2 regions of the Methylocystis sp. NC52PC genome follow, and region 2 is predicted to be linked to the other one. Evidence: predicted binding sites of a transcription regulator. Region 2 holds the regulator's gene; the other holds the start of a gene.
The links. The regulator LexA, encoded in region 2, represses DNA repair genes until DNA is damaged. The targets are predictions, from matches to a motif close to TGTTCNNNNTGTGTTCNG.
Positions count from the first base shown of each region.

Region 1 (7,093 bases), 1.5 Mb from region 2:
GCGTCTGCGCAGCACTGGTTGCTCGATAATCTCCCTTCGAGCCGTCGGTTCACGGTCGCGCCGGCGAGAATCGAAGAGCTTCAGGAGCTTATGGATGTAACTTCGCAATATATTCCAGGAATTAAAACAGCGTATCGAGATATTTTAACCGTTCAGTATTTCTCGCGGAGCATTCTGGCGATCCGCCAGCAGCGCGGCGTCGTCGGCAGCATCGCCTTCCTGTTTCTCAACCAGGCGGGTTTCGAGGCCCTGGTCGAGGGAGAGTTTCCAATCTCCAGCCCGAATACGCGCCTGCTCGCTCGCGGGGATGAGAAGGCCGCGGCCCTATACGCATGGGCCATGTGTCTGCCGGGCTCGGTCATCGGCGCGATGGGCAACATCATGCATCTGCTTCGCGGGCCGGCCCATGCCGAGGCGGACATCTATGCTCGTCCAGCGACGCTGAAGGGCGAGCAATTCATGGTCAAGACGGGCTTTCGTCCGTTGGCCGACTCCAGCCCGTCGGCGTCGCTCTGGGCTTACCGCCGCGTGAAGCGTCTCTAATTGGACAAAGCAGTAGGAGGTTCTTGTGAGTTACGAGTATGCGCTCGCCGAGGACAAAATCCCCCCGCGCCGGAACCAGAAAACTTACGTGAGAGTCGCTCGCGGCCTCGATGACTTGCTTATGGTTTACGCCATCCGCTCGGCTGTTTACATCGCCGAGCAAGATTGCCCTTTCGCCGAGGAATTCGACGGCAACGACCACTGCGCCACGCATTTCATCGGCTTCTGGAACGACGAACCTGCTGGATGTCTGCGCGTTCGCTTTTTCCATGATTTCGTCAAGCTGGAGCGTCTTGCGGTTCGAAAGAATTTTCGTCCGACATCGCTCGCTTTTCAGCTTGTTCGAACGGGCCTCGAACACGCGCGGCGCAAGGGGTTTCGACGGGCCTACGGCCATGCGCGCGAGGGGCTCGAGCCGTTTTGGGCGCGCTTTGGGGCGAAGCCCATGAAAAACCGGGAGCCGTTCCGTTTCTCCGGTTTCAATTACACGGAGATGAACCTCGATCTCGAACCCTTGCCGGACGCCATCTCGATCGCCAGCGATCCGATGGTGATCCTTCGACCCGAAGGAGACTGGGAGCGTCCCGGCATTTTGGAGCTCTCCGCCCATCGTCCCTTGCATCCGACGACGGATAATGTGGTCTCGGGGCGGGTTTCATCCGGAAAGCGACAATGAATTTTCATAGAGACATTTGGACCGGTCATTCAATGCGAGCCCTTTTGATTTTTATCGCCAACCGTCCGGCCCTCCCGCGAAAAACCGGGAGGGCCTTGCAGCCGAGCAAGCTCGAAGCAAATGGCGTAACGCTGATTGAGAAGTGGGAGAACGCCGAATTGCCTCTCATGTTCGTCGAACATGCCTCGCTGGCGGCCCAAGACGTCCAGGAATGCGCGCGCGCGCAGTTCGACGCCCCGGCGACGCTCGGAAGCTGCTGGGCTTCGCGGAACGACTGTCACGAATATTCCGATCCGCTGGTCAGGCCCCGCCCGGGCGATCTCGTCTTTCAGCCACAAGGGCAGTCGCTGTTTCGCAGTTCGCGCTTCAACAGGTTCTTCGAAGATCTCGGCGGACCGTTGCTCATTCTGGTTAGCGATGATCTGGAAGGCCTTGTCATGGAGACGGCGATCGACAGCTTTCTGACGGGACATCCCATGATTGTCGTCAGCGACGCCGTGCCCCTGGGTGCGGCCGATGTCGACGAAATCTCGGCGTCGCGCTCCAATTCGCTTATGCCCCTTTCCTGCTTTGCTCGCATCGTGAAAACCGAAAAGCTTCTGCAAGAATGGACGATGCCCTGATCGCCAGGAGAGAGAGCCGCAACCGCTATTGTGCAGCTTCCACGCAGCGATCCTTCACCGCCACATGCCGCGCATTTTTGCGCCGACGTCTATTCTTACGCTCCGCGCGGACCTCGCCTCGGCGGCTTGTGGCGTGGGCGTCGGCCAGGACACGACTTCTAGCAAAGGCAGAATCTCTTCTGTTATGAAACGCGTGCGAGACGCATAGACATGGCGATCCCCGCGCGGGTGCTGGCCGTGCGTATAGAATCGTTGCGGGACGACGAGGTGAAGATCGTCTTTCGCTCTGGTCATGGCGACGTAGAGCAGGCGGCGCTCCTCCTCGATTTCCGCCGACGCTCCTGTCGCGAGATCCGACGGAATGCAGCCGTCGACCACGTTGAGGAGAAAAACTGATTTCCACTCCCGCCCCTTGGCTGAATGGATCGTCGAGAGGATGAGGAAGTCTTCGTCGAGATGGGGCGGCCCGGCTTCGTCGCTCGTCGCGTCCGGCGGGTCGAGCGTCAATTCGGTCAGAAAGCGCTCCCGCGACGGGTAGCCGCTCGCAATCTGCTCGAGCTGGACCAGATCGGCGCGCCGCGTCGCCGCGTCGTCGTAGATGCGGTCGAGCTGCCGCTCGTACCACTCCCGGCAATATCCGATTTCAGCCGGCCAACCCGCCGCGCCGGCTTTGAGATGGTCGATCAAAGCCAGGAACAGGGGCCAGTCGGCGCCGACGCGCGCGGGCGCGGTCACGGCCGCGAGCGCCGCCAGCGGATCCGCACCTTCCTTCATGCCGTCGAGAAGTCGCGTCGCCGTGCTTGGCCCCATGCCGGGCAGGAGCTGCATCAAGCGAAAGCCTGCGACGCGATCGCGCGGGTTCTCGACGAAGCGCAGCAGCGCGAGCAGATCCTTGACATGGGCCGCGTCCAAGAATTTCAGCCCGCCGAATTTGACGAAGGGGATGTTCCGGCGGGTCAGCTCCACTTCCAGCGGCCCGCTGTGATGCGATGTCCGAAACAGCACCGCCTGCTGCTTCAAGGCGGCGCCAGCCTCCCGATTGTCGAGGACCCGCTCGACGACGTAGCGGGCCTGATCGGCTTCGTCGCCGACCACGACAAGCAATGGCCGTCCGCCAGAATTCCGTTCGGTCCAAAGGTTCTTGGCAAAGCGTTCGCGCGCAAGGTCGATAACGGCGTTTGCCGCCGCCAATATCGGCTGCGTCGAGCGATAATTGCGTTCCAAAGTGACGATTTTGGCCGGCGGATCGAAGCGCGCGGGGAAATCGAGAATGTTGCGAACCGTCGCCGCGCGGAACGAATAGATCGACTGCGCGTCGTCGCCGACGACCGTCACCCCGCGTCCGTCGGGCTTCAAGGCAAGAAGAATAGACGACTGAACGGCGTTGGTGTCTTGATATTCATCGACCAAAATGTGATCGAAGCGCCTGCCCATCTCGGCCGCGAGAATGGGGTCGTTCGTCATCTCGGCCCAGTAGAGCAGCAAATCGTCGTAGTCGAGCACGTTCTGAGCCTGCTTTGCCTCGACATAGGCTTCGAAAAGCCGCTTCAACTCCTCGCGCCAACCTGCGCACCAGGGAAAAGACGTCGTCAGGACGGCGTCGATGTCCGCTTCGGCGTTGACGCATCGCGAGTAAATGGAAAGGCACGTTCCCTTGGTCGGGAAACGCCGTTCGGTCTTCGAAAAGCCAAGCTCGTGACGAACCAAATTAATGAGATCGGCTGAATCCTCTCGATCATGGATGGTGAAACATGGATCGAGCCCAATCTGGAGCGCATATTCCCGCAGCAGCCGAGCGGCGACGCCGTGGAAAGTGCCGGCCCAAGGCAGGATCGCTCCCTTTGCTTCCCTGGCTCGTCCCTTCGAGGCGAGCGCATCGCCGCAAATTCGCTCGACGCGCCGCGTCATCTCCATTGCCGCTCTGCGCGAAAAAGTCAGCAACAGAATGCGGCGCGGATCCGCGCCATTGGCGACGAGATGGGCGACGCGATGGGCGAGCGTATTGGTCTTCCCCGAGCCAGCGCCCGCGATGACGAGCAGGGGCGGGCAGTCGATCCTGCCCTGCGCCTCCAGGCCGTGCTCGACGGCGCGCCGCTGTTCGCTATTGAGTTTGTCGAGATGGCCGTGAGACAAGTGCGAATCACCCATTTGCAGGAGCATTTTGTGTCTTTTCTTGTTTTGTTCGCAATAAGACGGCGCGCTGCTCATCGCTACGCTATGGCTTGAAGGGGTCCGGCGCCCCCGGCGCGATCCTTCGCGAGTCGAATTGAAAGGGCCCGGGATGACACAGATTCACACTGTCGAAGGCACGGCCTTTGTCGTGGCGGAATTCCGCAATGAAGAGAACGGGGAACCGCATCCGCTTTATCATGACCGGTTCGTCGGCCTGTTTCTCGACGAGGAATCAAAAAAGGCGGCAGCGAATATTTCTCGGTCCTTCCCCCCGATAAGGAACAATGTGAGGCTTAGAACGCGATATTTCGACGATAAGCTCGATCAACAATTGCGACAGGGATGCCGCCAAGTGGTGATTCTGGGCGCCGGCCTCGACACAAGGCCGCAGAGGATGGCGGCGCCCGGCGTCGTCTTCTTCGAAATCGACGCCCCTGGGATCCAGGCCTTCAAGAAAGCCAGGCTCGAAGAGCGTAACATCGACCCGAATACGACATTCATAAGCGGCGACTACCTGACTGGCTCGATCATCGATCGGCTGACATGCCGTGACTTCAACGTCGCCCTTTCCACTTTTGTCATATGGGAGGGAAACAGCATGTATCTGAGCGACCAATCGGTCCGGCAAGTCCTTGCCGCCCTTGCGCGCAATGTTCGAAGCTGTACGATCTCCTTTGATTATTTGGCCGAGGCGGTGATTGAAGGCAGGACGGGCGACCCGGAGATAGCCGATGTGGTCCAGCGTTTTGCGGCGATGGGAGCGCCTTGGACCTATGGGATCAACGACCCCGAGGCGCTCGGAGCCTCCTGCGGGTTCAGGGTGATCGAGACCGCCACCCTAGCCGATCTCCATCGGGCTTACTGGCCCGGCCGCGAATTGACGTCGCCCCTCTATGATTACTACGCTGTTTGCACGGCGCAGAATCAAGCAGCGGGATAGGCGCAAAGTGCGAAAGCGCGATCAATCGCCGGCTCTAAATATAACAAAAACGAGCGCTCGCGCCTCGACGGCATAGTCAATGGCCGCCAAAGGAAAAATGCTGGTAATCGACCGTGTGTTTCCATCTTCCGCCCCATGACCACCCGCGTCGCGCAAAGGCCCGGGTAACGACGTCGCCTTCGGTTATGATCCCCAAAATGTCGCTGCGCCGCTCGTCTGGCTGGTCGTAAGCCCTGCCAGCCTCTGGGGCGGTCGAACTTCCTTCTCGGTAGGGGTTTTGCACCGGGTTGATATCGATCGCGAGGCCGAGCGCATGCTTCGAAAGCCCGCCGTGATCGGTCAGCCGGCAATTGAAGCCGCTCGTGTTGTTCGCCGCGATCGACTTGTCGTCATCAGCGTCGAAGTCGTCTATGAGACGCATTTGGAAGATGCGGAATTTGCCGCTTCTGTAAATTTCCGCGAAGATTTCGGCGACCTGCGCAGCGACCTTGCGCGCCACGACCATTTCGCCCGTTTGCGTCTCCCCGTGAAAATTCCGGTAAGGAATGCGCATCAGCACGAGATCCCCACGCTGGGCGCAGGGCAGGTCTGGCCGCCAGGACCGGCCCTGCATATAGCTCCATACATGGTCGGGTATCGGGCCATAGCTCGCCTGTGGCGTTTGGGCTTGCGTTGCGAAGGAGGCCGACATTGCTAACGCCGCAAGCAAGACGGCTGTTGTCGGGGCCTTTTCATTCCATAGCCACATGTCGCGATCTTTCCTTCGCTTGGAATCTGTCAAACACCGCTCGCACGCGCCACATTAATTCACGCTGCGCCGCTGCGAGGCTTCCACAAGACATGCCCACAGCGCACAGTTTCGGGTCGAATAGTGTTGCAATCGCCTAAAAGTCGGGCCTTATTCCATCTTCCCTTTGGGGTGGGAGTTAATGCATGAATGCTGGCGCATCAGCGGATTTTCCTCCGCAATCCGGTCAAGCGGACGGTCCCCTCGATCCCGTCGCGAGCCTCAATTTGACCTTCCGTGCGCTTTATGGCGCCAATCGCGATCAGCTCTTGGCGGAGCTTCCGCTTGCCGCGCTCACCCTGATCGGAACTGGCGAGATCTGGCGCGTCGAATGCGGCGAGCTCGTGAAGCGCTATCAGCCGGTCGAGATGCTTCCGAAGGCAAAAGGATTGATGCATGCCGTCCTCGGCGCCCACGGGACCTGGGGCCAGCTGGTGCGGCGCCAGGATGCCGACTTGGCGCTGCAGGCGGCAATGCGGCTGAACGCAGCGCTAGGCCAGGCCATCGAGCGGGTTTCCGCTGAACTGCCTGTCGAATTGGCCATTCCAGCGCGGGTCGTTTTGACTGAACTACGAGATCTGTCCGATCTCTGGTGTTCCGGCCAGGCGGCGACGCATGATCAACTTCCGGCCGCCTTACGGCGGGTCAAGGGGGAGCTCGAAGAAGTCATCAGAGCCGTTGGTCAAGCGGCTTTTGACTCGCTCAGACGTAGTTTCCAGGCGTTTCGGGACGACAGCGATCCGGACCATTGGCGGCAGTGTTTCGTCGGCGTCTGTGGCCCGGGCCAGGGCCGGCGTGATAATATCGAGATAGCAGCGGCCATGTCGGTGATGGGCCGCGAAGCCCTTGGGGTTCGCCTGCTCTATTTGGAAAATGCGCTTACGATCCCCGACGGCCTCAAATTCTTGGCGTCGGCGATCGTCGAGAAAGATCTGGGTCAAGCAGTGTTTGACGATCCCTATCGGATGTGGCGCGATCTCTTGGCCGAGGCGGCTGTCGAACATGCCGGCGGAAGCTTCTTTCCTCAGCTCGGACCGGAGCAAGCAGAAGAACGATCGGCCGCACGCTAACGACTCTCGACCTGTTCACGCCGCTCGCGTGTCTCACGCTCGCCGTCGTCCCTGGTCGGGGCCTGCTCTTAGCGTGCGATTTCCGAGACGCGGCTCTTCTCGCGCCATTCGGAGGGCGTGACGCCGCTCCACCTGCGGAAGGCGTCGGAGAAGCTCGAATGCTCCGTATAGGCAAGCGCGCCAGCGATGTCGCCGATTGGCAGGAGCGTGACCTCGAGCAGCTCCCGAGCGATTGAATAACGCACGCCTTCCAAAATGCGCTGAAAGGTCGTTCCTTCCGTT
Region 1 covers NZ_CP170127.1:1,065,071-1,072,163, reverse strand. Annotated here, with positions in the region: gene ACETII_RS07070 (hypothetical protein) at 1-543, shown strand, start outside; gene ACETII_RS07065 (GNAT family N-acetyltransferase) at 602-1,219, shown strand; gene ACETII_RS07060 (hypothetical protein) at 1,315-1,842, shown strand; gene ACETII_RS07055 (ATP-dependent helicase) at 1,897-3,990, opposite strand; gene ACETII_RS07050 (class I SAM-dependent methyltransferase) at 4,124-4,954, shown strand; gene ACETII_RS07045 (M15 family metallopeptidase) at 5,031-5,645, opposite strand; gene ACETII_RS07040 (hypothetical protein) at 6,086-6,811, shown strand; gene ACETII_RS07035 (AraC family transcriptional regulator) at 6,880-7,093, opposite strand, start outside.
Region 1: ACETII_RS07055 (ATP-dependent helicase) is a predicted target of LexA. The motif match lies at 4,011-4,028, and genes of this name have one in related genera.

Region 2 (7,093 bases):
CCCGCGTCCGCGATAGTCGAGGGCGAGCACGCGCCGGTCCGCGGTCGTCTCGGCCACGCGCCAGAAATCGTCCGCCGTGCGCGCCAGGCCGGGAAGGCAGACGAGCGGCAGACGCGTCGCGTCGGGCGCGGGGTAATCGAGATAATGCAGGCGCAGGCCATCGGCGGCGGCGATGAAGCGGCTTTCAGCCGGTCGGGTCGAGCTCAAGCGGCGGCTCCTTTTCCTTTGACCTTTTCTACAAGGCGCGGGCCGGCGAGCAAAATTGCGCTTTCCCGCATTAGTCCCCTTCCTTGACTTCGCCGCCCCGAGCGGCGAGTTTGCGCCCGCCCGAGCCGACAAAAGCGGCCTCGAACGCTTGAAGGAACACCCCTCGTCCATGCGCTCCTATCTCGATTTCGAAAAGCCCGTCGCCGAACTCGAAACCAAGGTGGAGGAGCTGCGCGCGCTGGCCGAGAAAGGCGAGGGCGTCTCGATCGCCGAGGAATTGACCAAGCTGGAGGCCAAAGCCGCCAAGGCGCTCGCCGATCTCTACGCCGGCCTGACGCCCTGGCAGAAGATCCAAGTCGCACGCCATCCGCAGCGGCCGCATTTCTCGGATTACGTCAAACAGCTCGTCTCCGAATTCACGCCGCTCGCCGGCGACCGGTTTTTCGGCGAGGACTCCGCCATCGTGGGCGGGTTCGGCCGCTTGCGGGGCGAGCCCGTCTGCATCATTGGTCAGGAAAAGGGCTCGGATACGGCGAGCCGCCTGCATCACAATTTCGGCATGGCGCGGCCCGAGGGCTATCGCAAGGCGGTGCGCCTCATGGAGCTTGCCGATCGTTTCGGCCTGCCGGTGATTTCGCTCGTGGACACGGCCGGCGCCTTTCCGGGCATTGACGCGGAGGAGCGCGGGCAGGCCGAGGCGATCGCCCGCTCGACGGACGCCTCGCTCCAGCTCGGCGTTCCCAATGTCGCGGTCGTGGTCGGGGAGGGCGGCTCGGGCGGCGCCATCGCCATCGCGGCGGCGAACAAGGTGCTGATGCTGGAGCATGCAGTCTACACCGTCGCCTCCCCCGAGGCGTCGGCCTCGATCCTGTGGCGCGATTCGGCCAAGGCCCAGGACGCGGCGACGAGCATGAAGATCACGGCCCAGGATCTGCTGAAGTTTGGCATCATCGATCTGATCGTCACAGAGCCGGCCGGCGGCGCCCATCGCGATCCGCCCGCCGCGATCTCAGCCGTGGGCGACGCGGTCTGGTCGGAGCTTTCCAGGCTGACGAACCTCTCCCGCGAGCAACTGCGCAACGCCCGCGCCGAAAAATTTCTCAATATGGGCCGTAAGCTTGACGAGAAGCGTTAACCGCGTTCGCTAAAATGCGCGGTTTCAGACCCCCGCGCTGGCGCCACGGACACCATATCGCCCAATGTCGGGACTAAGCAGCACACTGTGTTTCTACGTCCCGAGCCCTTGGTAAGGATTGGCTTACGCTGGATCGGATAGACATCGGCTCGGCGTGACCGGCGGGCCGGGACGCGAGAGGGGAGCTTGAGCGCATGACATTTCGGGTCTTGAAGCCGGCCGCGGCCGTCGCTTTCGCCGCGCTGTCCCTCGCCGCCTGCAACGACAGCGGCCTGTCGCATCGCTCGCTTGCGCCGGTTCCGCGCGAGACGCTCGCCTTAATGGAGAAGCTCGGCACCAGCAAGGACGCGCCGATGCTGATTCGCGCCTATAAAAAAGAGGCGGAGCTCGAGATCTGGAAAATGGGGTCGGATGGCAAATACGTCCACCTCAAAACCTTCCCCATGTGCCGCTGGTCGGGCCAGCTGGGGCCGAAGACGCGGGAGGGCGATCGCCAGGTGCCGGAGGGCTTCTATTCCATCACCCCGGCGCAGATGAATCCGAACTCCTCCTATTACCTGTCCTTCAACGTCGGCTACCCCAACCAGCTCGACAAGGCGCTCGGCCATACGGGCGGCACGATCATGGTGCATGGCGCCTGCTCCTCGGCCGGCTGCTTCTCCATGACCGATGCGCAAATCGCCGAGATCTACGCCATCGCCCGCGCGTCCTTCGAGGGCGGCCAGCAGTCCATTCAGATGCAGTCCCTTCCCTTCCGCATGACGGCCGAAAATCTGGCCAAGCACCGCCTCGATTCGAATATCGGCTTTTGGAGGAACCTCAAGGAAGGCAGCGATCACTTCGAGGTGACGAAGATGGAGCCGGAGGTCGCCTTCTGCGGCCGCCGCTATGTCTTCAACGCCGCGGCGGACGGCCGCATGGACCCGCTCGCGGCCTGTCCGCCCTTGAAGCAGGACCCCGAGATCGTGGCGAGCGTCTCGGCCAAGTCCGCCAAGGACGAAGAGAAAATTGCCGAGCTGTCGCAAAGCGTAAAGCCGGTGCGCGTCGTCTATCAGGATGGCGGCATGCATCCGAGCTTCCTCTCCAAGGTCGCCGAAACGAGCCGCCCGGAGGCAGTCGCGCCGCCGGAAGAGATTGCGCTCGACGACAAGACGGGGCGCGGCAAAGGCGCTCAGATCGCGTCGAAGTCGCCTGTCGTGACCATGGCGGCCGCCAAGGCCGCGGCGCCGACCCGCCCGGCGGAGGCGACGAGCGTCGCGCGGGCGCTTTCGGCGGACACGCGCCGCGAGATGTCGGCGCTCGCGGCGACGGCCGAGGACGGACCGACGTCGTCCATCAAACGCGCGCTGAAGCTGAAGAAATAGAGGGGCGGCCCCGGCGCCCTGCCGTGACAGAAGTCCGCCCGTGACAGCTGTCCGGGCACGGCGCCAGGCGACGCCAGGACGAGGGCGCGAAGGAGCGGGGCGTGCGACGGGGAGGACGAGCACCCCTCCACAGACTTGAAGCGCCTGCCACCCGATTTAGGACCGTCGCTCGTCCAACATAGGCTTTGCCGGCGGCGCGTTCAAGGAAAGGTCGACGGCTCCGCGCCCCTTCGCCCGCCGAGGCCTCCCCGCCATGCTGGAAAGGACCGCGCCGACGCGATTTACGCGCTCGGAATTTAGCAAAATCCGCTCCAACAGCGGCGGGGTCTTCGCGCGCTCCTCCCCCATTTGTGCTTGCGGAACGCAAAGAGAACGTCTAAGGTGTTCATGATTTGTTTGTAGCGCGGGGTCGGGACCTTGATCGGTCGACGCGCGGGCGGTTCTTCCGCGGACAGGGGCGTTTCATGCTGACGAGAAAGCAGAGTGATCTGCTCCGTTTCATTCACGAGCGGTTGAAAGAAACGGGCGTCCCGCCGTCTTTCGACGAGATGAAGGACGCGCTCGACCTCCGGTCCAAATCCGGCATCCATCGGCTCATTCTGGCGCTCGAGGAGCGCGGCTTCATCCGCCGCCTGCCCAACCGCGCCCGCGCGCTCGAAGTGCTGCGCCTGCCGGAGTCCGCGACGCCGCGGAGCGGGGGCGGCGCCCGCGGAGGCAAATTCGCCCCATCGGTGATTCAAGGCAATCTCGGCCGCGTGCGCCCCCTTGCCGAGCGTGAGGAGGAGGGGAATCAGCCGGTCGCCATCCCGGTCATGGGCCGCATTGCCGCGGGCACGCCGATTTCAGCGATCCAGAGCCGCAGCCATACGATCAGCCTTCCGCCTGACATGCTGTCCAATGGGGAACATTTCGCGCTCGAAGTGCGCGGCGACTCGATGATCGAGGCCGGCATTCTCGACGGCGACACGGTCATCATCAAGAAGCAGGACCACGCCGACACCGGCGACATTGTCGTGGCGCTGATCGAGGATGAAGAAGCGACGCTGAAGCGCCTGCGCAAACGCGGCGCCTCCATCGCGCTGGAGGCGGCCAACCCCGCCTATGAGACCCGGATCTTTGGACCCGACAAGGTGCGAATCCAGGGGAAGCTCGTGAGCCTGCTGCGAAAATATTGACCGGAGCGGCATCGCGTGCGCGGGAGCTTGCCATGGGCCGAGGCTTTCCCGGCTCGCACATAACTACGCATCGCAAGCGGCGAGGAGATCGAAAACCGCGCCATAGCCGCGAGTCGCTTCACTCCATCGATTCCGCTAGCTCCGCCTCGTCGCTCTCCTCATCCTCGGGCGCGGCGGCGAGTTTGACCGTTTGCTGCGGGCGAGGAGACCACGGGCGATCCTCGTCGACGCCGCGCGCCGTCGTCCACAGGGCGCCGCCTTCCTTCGGGAAGCGCAACGAGACCGCGCCTGTTTCGGCGAGCCTGATCCGGTCGATAATGAGCGGCGCGGCGCAACCTTCCGGCGCCCGCAGCGGCGTGACGACGATCGCCGCCCGAGCGCAATCTTCGAGGAAAGCCGCGCGCGCGGAAACGAGCGCCACGAAGCGCCCGTCCACGAGACGGCCAACGCAGCCGTAATCGTCGCAGGCGATCCCGCCTCTCGCCTCAGCGGCCGCGCGGCCGTCGGCGTCGGCGCGCAGCCATTGTTCAGCGGCGAAGGCGCCGGGTTTCTTGCCGAGCAGCGCCAGTTCGCCCGAAGGCAGGCGGATCGCTGCGGCGTCTCCCGTCCCCGCCACCGCCAGATCGAAGCCTGCGCCGCTCTTTGCGCCGATGAGCCCGATGAGGGCCAAGGGAATGGCGCTCGCGCGCAGCGCCCATGTCCGCCACAGCACGGCGGAGAGGACGGCGAGGGCGAGAAAGACGATCGCCCAGGGCGCAAAAGCCTTCACCTGCAGGCTGGCCCCCGGCGCGCTGGCGATGAGCCCGGCGAGCCAGGTGACGAGATGAATGCCCATCTCGAGCCAGCGCCAAACGAGGCCGTCGAGGCCGAAAGGGTACAGCGCCGCGCCGAGCAGCGCGCAGGGCACGGCGAAAAATTCGATGATGGCCAGAGTGAGCGGATTGCCGATCAGCACATAGGGGCTGAGTTCGTGGAAATCATAGGCCATGAAGGAGGCGGTGGCGGACGTCGCGCAAAGCGTTGCGACGAGCGGCGCGCCGGGCCCGTGCAGCAGACGATCGAGGAGGGCCTCCCGCCATTCCGAAAAGCGGCCCGGCGCGGAGATCATCGGACGCTTGGCATGGCTTCGCGCCAGTGCCGCGCCGCGCCATTCATAGACGGCGATGAGCGCCGCGACGGCGGCGAAGGAAAGCTGGAAGCTCGCGCCCAGGATCGCCTCGGGCTCGAAGGCGACGACAAAGAAGACGGCGAGCGCGAGATTGCGCATCGAAAGCGACGGACGATCGAAGAGAACGGCCGCGAGCATGATCAGCGTCATGACGAGCGCGCGCTCCGTGCCGACGCGCGAGCCCGTGCCGATGTCGTAGAGAACGGCTCCGACCATGGCGAGCGCCGCCGCCCACTTCTTAATGGGGTAATTGAGCGCGAGCGTCTGCGACGCGGCGAGCAGGCGACGAAAGCCGACGAAGAAGATGCCGGCGACGAGCGTCATCTGCATGCCTGAAATTGTGACGATATGAAAAATTCCGGCTCGACGGATCAGGTCCTTGGCGTGCTCGGACAGGAAATCGCGTTTGCCGGTCACCATCGCCGCCGCAATGGCGCCGGCGTCGTCGCCGATGATCTTATAAATGCGCAGCGCGAGGTCGTTGCGGACACGGTCCACCGCGGCGAAGAAGCGCAGCGACGCTGGCGCGGGGTCGGGAGGCGGCAGGGTCTCGACGCGGCCGAGCGCGCTGCCGACTCCCCCTAACCGCGCGAAATAGGCGTCGCGGGCGAAATCATACCCGCCGGGCAGCGCCGCGCGGGCGGGCGGCATCAGGCGCGCCTTGAGGCCCACGAAGTCGCCGGCGGCGAAGCGCGGCGTTCCGCGCGTGGTGAGGCGCACGCGCGCCGGGACGACGTCGCCCGGCAGGCCTTCGGCGCTGGCGACGGACAGAACGAAGCGCGCCCCCGTCGGGCGCAGGTCCAGTTCCTCGACGAAGCCCGTCAGTTCGCCCACGCCGATTCGCGGCACGACTGGCGCGGCGACGCGCGCCGTGCGCCATGCGCCGGAACCGAACCCCGCGGCGACGCAGGCAAGGGCAAGGAAGAGCGCATGGGCGCGCGCATGGCGGCGGCGCGTGACGACGGCGAGAAGAGTGAAGACGGCGAGCGCGCCGAAGCAGAGAGCGAGCGAAGGCTCGCGATTAGCGCTGAAATAGAAGACGACGCCCGCGATGCCCGCGACGGCGCGCCACAGAAACGGCCGTCTGAGCTCCGTCTCTTCGGCATAGGCGTCCCGCAGCGCCGCGGCGAGCCGGTCGAGCCACGGCGCAAGTGACAGCGCTCGCCCGCCAAGCTCCCGATGTTCAGCCGCCCGCGCCTCGCTCATCCCCGCCCCCGCAAGGGCGACTGTAATGCCGATGGCGGGCGCGCGCCAACGCCAAGATTACGCTCTCGCGCGGCTCTTGCGCTTTCTGCCGCCCCGCGGCCCCTGGTCCGGCGCGTGGGTCGGCAGGTCCTCGGCGCGCATGTAGCGCACGCCGAGGAAAAACAGGATTTGCGCGTCGCCAATCGGCGGCTCGCTTGGGCGGCGCGGGCTCCTTTCGCGCATCTGGAAGGCGACGACCTCCCCCATATCGACCTCTTTGCGGCGGCTCTGGCCCAAAATGAATCAGGCGTTAACAGGATTAGGGGTCGGCGAGGGTTAATGTTCCGTCAACGACCGCGGGCTAGTCTCGATGCTCAAGTCGCGTATGCGTTCGAGCGAGCAGCCCATCCATGCAGCCAGATAAGTCAGAGCGGCGGATCGACCATGCCGCGCTCTTGCGCGCCATCGTGGATCAGTTCGTCGAGCGGCAGATGCATCCGGTCGGGGACGTCAAGCAATTCGAACAACTTGCGCTCGGTCTCATCGACATTGTCGACGCCGACTCGGCGGCCCCCATCGTCAGGCCGCTCTGCATTCATCCCGAGACGCCGGCGTCAATTTTCGATTGTCTCCTCGCCAAGGGCGGGGCTTGCGCGGAGCTTGCCCTGCAGTTTGCGCCCGACCTTTCCCACGCTGATTTACGCGCCGTCGCACAAGGCGGCTCTCCGGCGCTCGCCTGCGCGGTCGCGCGGCGCGGCGGTCTCGAACGCGATATCGTGGAGGCGCTCGTCCAGCGCGGGGAGGCGGAGACGTTGCGCGCCCTTGCCGCAAACTGGCGCTTGCGTTTCGAGCCGGCGGC
Region 2 covers NZ_CP170127.1:2,517,045-2,524,137, forward strand. Annotated here, with positions in the region: gene ACETII_RS14135 (alpha/beta fold hydrolase) at 1-207, opposite strand, end outside; gene ACETII_RS14140 (acetyl-CoA carboxylase carboxyltransferase subunit alpha) at 377-1,342, shown strand; gene ACETII_RS14145 (L,D-transpeptidase family protein) at 1,537-2,706, shown strand; gene lexA (transcriptional repressor LexA) at 3,171-3,881, shown strand; gene ACETII_RS14155 (ComEC/Rec2 family competence protein) at 4,000-6,255, opposite strand; gene ACETII_RS14160 (hypothetical protein) at 6,313-6,501, opposite strand; gene ACETII_RS14165 (DUF2336 domain-containing protein) at 6,645-7,093, shown strand, end outside.